Linked DNA regions of Flocculibacter collagenilyticus. The protein of the gene in region 2 interacts with the protein of the main gene of each other region in a pairwise test. Links are inferred from orthologs where the notes say so. Each region holds a gene or a part of one and is shown on either strand. Other genes may lie near its edges.

The links.
Region 1: the proteins of ribD (region 2) and accC interact in binary tests that used the Escherichia coli proteins (3 or more experiments, as listed by UniProt). The link is inferred for Flocculibacter collagenilyticus from one-to-one orthologs.

The regions. Positions count from the first base shown.
Region 1 is NZ_CP059888.1:823,768-826,918, forward strand. What follows is about bases 220-3,037. They hold accC (acetyl-CoA carboxylase biotin carboxylase subunit), read right to left. Parts: upstream 2,390-3,037; coding sequence 1,049-2,389; downstream 220-1,048. Other genes in these bases: HUU81_RS03535 (DUF2170 family protein), read right to left, coding at 220-525; HUU81_RS03540 (DUF6471 domain-containing protein), read left to right, coding at 700-1,029; accB (acetyl-CoA carboxylase biotin carboxyl carrier protein), read right to left, coding at 2,413-2,883; aroQ (type II 3-dehydroquinate dehydratase), read right to left, coding at 2,901-3,037. Outside these bases: HUU81_RS03530 (PspA/IM30 family protein), read right to left, coding at 1-56; more of HUU81_RS03535, read right to left, coding at 43-219; more of aroQ, read right to left, coding at 3,038-3,151. UniProt on the Escherichia coli protein: This protein is a component of the acetyl coenzyme A carboxylase complex; first, biotin carboxylase catalyzes the carboxylation of the carrier protein and then the transcarboxylase transfers the carboxyl group to form malonyl-CoA.
Region 2 is NZ_CP059888.1:2,440,230-2,443,513, forward strand. The notes cover bases 192-3,142. They hold ribD (bifunctional diaminohydroxyphosphoribosylaminopyrimidine deaminase/5-amino-6-(5-phosphoribosylamino)uracil reductase RibD), read right to left. Parts: upstream 2,263-3,142; coding sequence 1,120-2,262; downstream 192-1,119. Other genes in these bases: ribBA (bifunctional 3,4-dihydroxy-2-butanone-4-phosphate synthase/GTP cyclohydrolase II), read right to left, coding at 192-366; HUU81_RS10845 (riboflavin synthase), read right to left, coding at 428-1,093; nrdR (transcriptional regulator NrdR), read right to left, coding at 2,322-2,771; glyA (serine hydroxymethyltransferase), read right to left, coding at 2,874-3,142. Outside these bases: more of ribBA, read right to left, coding at 1-191; more of glyA, read right to left, coding at 3,143-3,284. UniProt on the Escherichia coli protein: Converts 2,5-diamino-6-(ribosylamino)-4(3h)-pyrimidinone 5'-phosphate into 5-amino-6-(ribosylamino)-2,4(1h,3h)-pyrimidinedione 5'-phosphate.

The DNA.
Region 1 (3,151 bases), 1.6 Mb from region 2 along the record:
CCGATATTGGTGGCAGCGCCTTTAAATGCAGTAAATATTTTTTTAAACACGTTCATTGTGCTCATCTCCCTGTTGAAATATTTCTTGTGACTTTACTTGCAACTCTGATTGATTAAATTTGTAAAGTGGCTCTAGAGCATCAATGACGTTCATGGTGTTAGTAACCAGTGCGAGTAATTCCTCAATGAGCTCTGACACCTGCGATTGCACTGATAATGCACCAAATAACACGTAATAATCGATACCTGCAATATTGTCTATTGCGATAGTCGATAGCGGTAAATACTTGTGACTTTTTAATAGTTGATAGTCAATTTGCTCAGGATGCTGAAATTCATTACGTTCAACTAAAACAGATTCAACCAGAATTTGTTTTTCGCTTACAGCAAGCACTACAGGGAGGTCGCCGTACTGGCGAAAGGTAAGTTGTAATGCATCTTCTTGCTCAATAATGTCGACGTGATAGTCGTTCGCGAAGTTAGTGTTAACTAAGTCCTGTTTTAATTGTGTAATTGTTATTGTCATTTTACGTCCTGTCGTTTTTACACTGTGCCGAACTATAAAGTTGTAGTTATTAATAGTCAACAAAAGTTAAAAATATTTAACTTATAATAATTATTTTTAATTAATAAATTGAACAGAAAGTATCTTCTGTTACTATGTGCGTACTTTTACTGGGTCTTAATAATTAAAACGTATATGCCTAAAAAATCAGAAGATATTTCGCAAGAATTACAAGCTGTATTAATGGTCTCTAAACAAGAGTGGAAAGATACACTAAGCACTTGGCTTTCTGCTTTTATCAGACGTGCAAACATTGATTATAAATTTTTATCAGATGAGCTATGGCGGCGTTTTAGGGTAAAGCAAAAAGTCACGAATTTGCGCTCCAAATTTTCACAGGGCACGGTAGATGGGCAACTATTATTGCAGATTTTATTGATATGCGAGCAAACAGTAAATCTTGAAGAGATTGAAGAAGTGTATCAAAAGTCGGTTAAACAGAATCAAAAAAATAAGGCCAATTAAGGCCTTATTTTTTTAGCAATTATAAGCCAAGTTTCTTTTCCAAGTAGTGGATATTAGTTCCACCGTTTTGGAAGTTCTCATCAGCCATAATATCTTTATGTAATGGCGTATTTGTTTTAATACCACCAATCACAATTTCATTAAGTGCATGCTGCATACGCGCAATGGCTACACCACGGTTTTCGCCATAAGTAATTAGCTTACCAATCATGGAGTCATAATTCGGCGGTACACTGTAACCTGCATATATGTGCGAATCCCAACGTACACCTAAACCACCAGGTGGGTGGAAGCGGTCAATACGGCCAGGTGATGGGATAAATGACACTGGATCTTCAGCATTTATACGACATTCCATAGCATGACCACGGATCACAATATCGTTTTGACGCAACTTAAGCGGTTGACCCGCAGCAACTCGAAGTTGCTCTTTTATTAAGTCTACTCCAGTTACCATTTCAGTCACGGGATGCTCTACCTGAATACGTGTATTCATCTCAATAAAGTAGAACTCACCATTTTCGTATAAAAACTCAAATGTTCCTGCGCCGCGATAACCAATTTCAATACAGGCTTGTACACAACGAGAGCCAATAAAGTCGCGCATTTCCGGAGTAATGCCCGGTGCAGGCGCTTCTTCAACTACTTTTTGGTGGCGACGTTGCATGGAACAGTCACGCTCACCTAAATGAATGGCATTACCTTGGCCGTCAGCAAGTACTTGCACTTCAATGTGACGTGGGTTTTCTAGGAATTTTTCCATATAAACCATGTCATTACCGAACGCTGTACCAGCTTCAACTTTAGTCATTTGAATTGATTTAATAAGCTCGTCTTCGCTACGAACTACACGCATACCACGGCCACCACCGCCGCCAGCAGCTTTAACAATCATTGGATAGCCAATACGTTTGGCAATAGCTCTATTTTTAGCAGGATCGTCGCCTAGCGGGCCATCAGAACCTGGTACGCACGGCACACCCGCTTTTTTCATTGCTTCAATTGCTGACACTTTATCACCCATTAAGCGAATGGTGTCAGCGGTAGGGCCAATGAAAATAAAACCGCTGTCTTCTACTTGTTCAGCAAATTCGGCATTTTCAGCTAAAAAGCCGTAGCCGGGATGAATAGCAACAGCGTCGGTAACTTCTGCTGCTGCAATAATACGTGGAATGTTTAAGTAACTGTCGGTAGACGATGCTTTACCAATACAAATTGATTCGTCTGCCAGCAGTACGTGCTTTAAGTCTTTATCTGCAGTTGAGTGAATTGCGACTGTTTTAATACCTAGCTCTTTGCAGGCACGTAGAATTCTTAACGCAATTTCACCACGGTTTGCAATTACAACCTTGTCTATCATGGCAATTAGCCTTACTTTCTGGATTATTCGATAACAAATAGAGGTTGGTCAAATTCGACCGCGTCTTCGTTTTCTACAAGAATTGCTTTTACTACACCTGATTTATCAGACTCAATTTGGTTCATCATTTTCATGGCTTCGATAATACATAATGTATCGCCCACTTTTACCTGTGAACCAACTTCAACAAAGTTGCTGGCATCTGGCGCTGGCGCGCGATAGAAAGTGCCCACCATAGGTGAACGAACTTGATGGCCAGCAACGCCACTTGCAGCTGGCGCGCTTTCAGCTGGCGCTTGTTGTGCAGGAACACTAGCTGGAGCAGCAGGCGCTTGCGGTGCAGGCATTGGTGCTGCGTAAGTAGCTGGAGCCATCACAGGGGCTGAGCTATGGCGGTTAATGCGAACCGACTCTTCACCTTCAGTAATTTCAAGTTCGGCAATGCCAGACTCTTCAACTAACTCAATCAACTTCTTTATTTTACGAATATCCATAATATATGCCCTATAAATTATTTATTCTTTGTTTGCAGCTGTTCGATCGCTGCTTGTAATGCAAATTGATAACCTTGTACGCCAAAGCCTGTAATGACACCTTCTGCAATGTCTGACAAATAGGAATGATGCCTAAATGCTTCTCTGGCATGTACGTTTGAAATGTGAACTTCATAAAAAGGTATCGCAACGCTTAACATTGCATCACGCAATGCCACACTGGTGTGGGTAAATGCTGCGGGATTAATTATTATGAAGTCGACTTTTT
Region 2 (3,284 bases):
TACAACATCACTGGGTTTTGCATCTCTTGCCACTGCAGCTTTAATAGTGCGAGCACGGTCAGCTGCCGAAATACCTGTTGTTACCCCTTCTGCGGCTTCAATTGATACCGTAAAGTTAGTTGAAAATTGCGCATTATTTTCATCAACCATTAATGGCAAATTTAACTGCTGACAGCGCTGTTTAGTCAGTGTAAGGCAAATAAGACCTCGACCATGTGTTGCCATAAAGTTGATTGCTTCTGGCGTGACATAATCTGCCGCCATAATCAAATCACCTTCATTCTCACGGTCTTCATCATCCATTAGGATAACCATTTTTCCATTTTTGATATCTTCGATAAGTTCTGCAGGGGTATTGAGTGACATCTTAGACCTTATATTTGCGTTTAGTTGTGTAGAGTAAAATGTTTAATAGTTTTCTTAAAATTTATTTCAAAAAGCCAGAGCGAGATAATAAGTCCATCGTCACATTATCCTTATTATGCTCTGTTGAAGACTGCTCTTTATGCGTTAGTAGCTTTTCAACGTACCTAGCCATCACATCGATTTCTAGGTTAACTAAGCTACCCACTTTTAATTGGCTAATTGTTGTTTCTTGCGCTGTGTGCGGCACAATCGTTAATTTAAATTGCGTTTGCTCAACATCATTCACTGTTAGGCTAATGCCATCTATAGTGATGGAGCCTTTTTCAACGATATATTTAGTTAAATGGGAGGGAGCCGACAACCAATATTCTACAGCCCGCCCTAAGTTCTGTATTTTTTCTACTTTTGCAACACCATCAACATGCCCACTAACAATGTGGCCACCAAGTCTGGTGGTTGGTAAAAGGGCTTTTTCTAAGTTAACAGTTTGTCCAGCACTGTAATGTGCAAAGCCTGTTTTATTAATGGTTTCAACAGAAACATCAGCTTCAAACGTATTTTCATTAAACGCCACAACGGTTAAACACACCCCGTTTGTGGCAATACTATCGCCTAAATTAACATCGCTTAAATCAAGTTCACCTGTTGCAACTTCTACGCGAAAATCATCACCATATTGACGGATTGAGTTAATCGAGCCAACCGCTTCAATGATACCTGTAAACATTCAGTGAACCTTTTAATGTGTTAAATTTATCTTTTGGACTGAGGAATAAGGCGATACTTCATATCATCCCCCACTTGTGTTAATTCAGTTTTTGAAAAGTGTAATACGTTTTCCATATCACTTATGGGGGCAAGTGTAAGCATATCCAAGGCTTTATCGCCAAGTAACTTTGTTGCTTGATATAAAATTAACTCGTCAACTAAGTTTTGCTGCATAAATTGCCCACATAACGTAGCGCCCGCTTCAAGCCAAACATTATTTAGCCCCGCAGCACCACACCATGTTAGTAACGCAGTTAAATCTACTTTTCCTTGCGAATTAGCTTCTAGTTCAACTTCTTCAACATGTTCAGGCCATTGGTAACTAGATTGACAGGTTGATTGATTATCAGGCTTAGTACGCACCAACACGATTTTACTTAATACAGAAAATAACGCTAAATCAGGTGTTAGGCGATGCTGGCTGTCGATGATAATTCTAACCGGCTGCCTTCTTAACTGCTCATCAATAGCATTTAATTTGAGGTGTGTTTGCCAACGAACGTTTAACTTAGCATCGTCTTGAAGCACAGTATCAGCACCTGACAAAATTGCGCACGATTGCGCACGGTGTAACTGAACATCGTTGCGGGCTTCTGGACCTGTGATCCATTTACTAAGGCCGTTTTCAAGTGCCACTTTACCATCAAGACTAATTGCTAATTTTGCCGTTAAAAACGGTAAACCTGTTTTCATTCGTTTGATAAAGCCCGGATTAAGCGCTTCCGCTTGCGCTGTTAATAATCCAGTATCAACACTTATGCCTGCCTCAGTAAGTATTGACAATCCCCGACCACTGACCTGTGGATTAGGGTCTACCATTGCAACCACCACTCTTGCTACTTTGGCATCCACCAATGTTTTAGCGCATGGCGGTGTTCGGCCGTAATGACTACATGGCTCAAGCGTAACGTAACAGGTAGCACCTTCCGCCTGCGCCATAGCTTGTTTTAATGCATTAACTTCCGCATGAGGGCCACCCGCATAAAAGTGCGCGCCCTCACCGATTATCTGGTTATTTTTTACAATCACGCAGCCAACATTAGGATTGGGCGATGTAGTAAATTGCCCTTGCTTTGCAAGGTGAATGGCACGAACCATCATTTCATAATCAAATTTATTAAAGTGCATTATATTAGCTCATTTAATATTGCTAGTTCTGTTACGGGTTAGCTTTTACTGATTAGCTTTTACTGATCAAGCTTAGCAATTTCTTCACCAAACTCTTTCACATCTTCAAATGAACGATATACCGAAGCAAACCGCACATACGCCACTTTATCTAGCTCTTTTAACCCTTCCATAATGAATTGACCAATTAACTTACTATCTACTTCACGCTCGCCAGTGGCTCTTAACTTGGCAAATATTTTATTAATCTCTAGCTCGATTGCTTCAGTATCAACTGGGCGTTTTTCTAACGCTCTTTGCATACCATTGCGCAGCTTGTCTTCATTAAATGGTTCACGCGAGCCGTTTTGTTTTACCACTTTAGGCATTACAAGCTCAGCACTTTCAAAGGTGGTAAAACGCTCTTTACAATCAGAACATTCACGACGACGCCTAACTTGGTGGCCATCTGCAACCAAACGAGAGTCAATCACTTTAGTTTCGTGCGTACTACAAAAAGGGCAATGCATCCGCTGTTTCTCTATTTATTACTTTATTTTACAAATTGAAGCAAAAACGGCCGCTAATGCGGCCGAAATATTAATGGTTATGCTTGTACATAGTATTACGAATTATGCGTATACAGGAAACTCGCTACATAATGCTTTTACTTTTTCACGAGTTGCTTCAACCACTGACTCATCATCAGGGTGGTTAACCAAGCCATCAATTACATCGCAAATAAACCCTGCAACCATACCAGCTTGTTCTTCTTTGAAGCCACGACGTGTAATTGCAGGTGTGCCTAGTCTTAATCCAGACGTAACAAATGGCGAGCGTGGGTCATTCGGTACCGAGTTTTTATTCACTGTGATATACGCACGGCCAAGAGCAGCGTCAGCATCTTTACCAGTAATATCTTTATCAATTAAGTCAACTAAGAATAAGTGGTTATCAGTACCATTAGATACAATTTTATATCCACGTTCTTGCATAACACTTACCATTGCTTTAGCGTTTTTCAATACTTGTGCTTGGTAGTC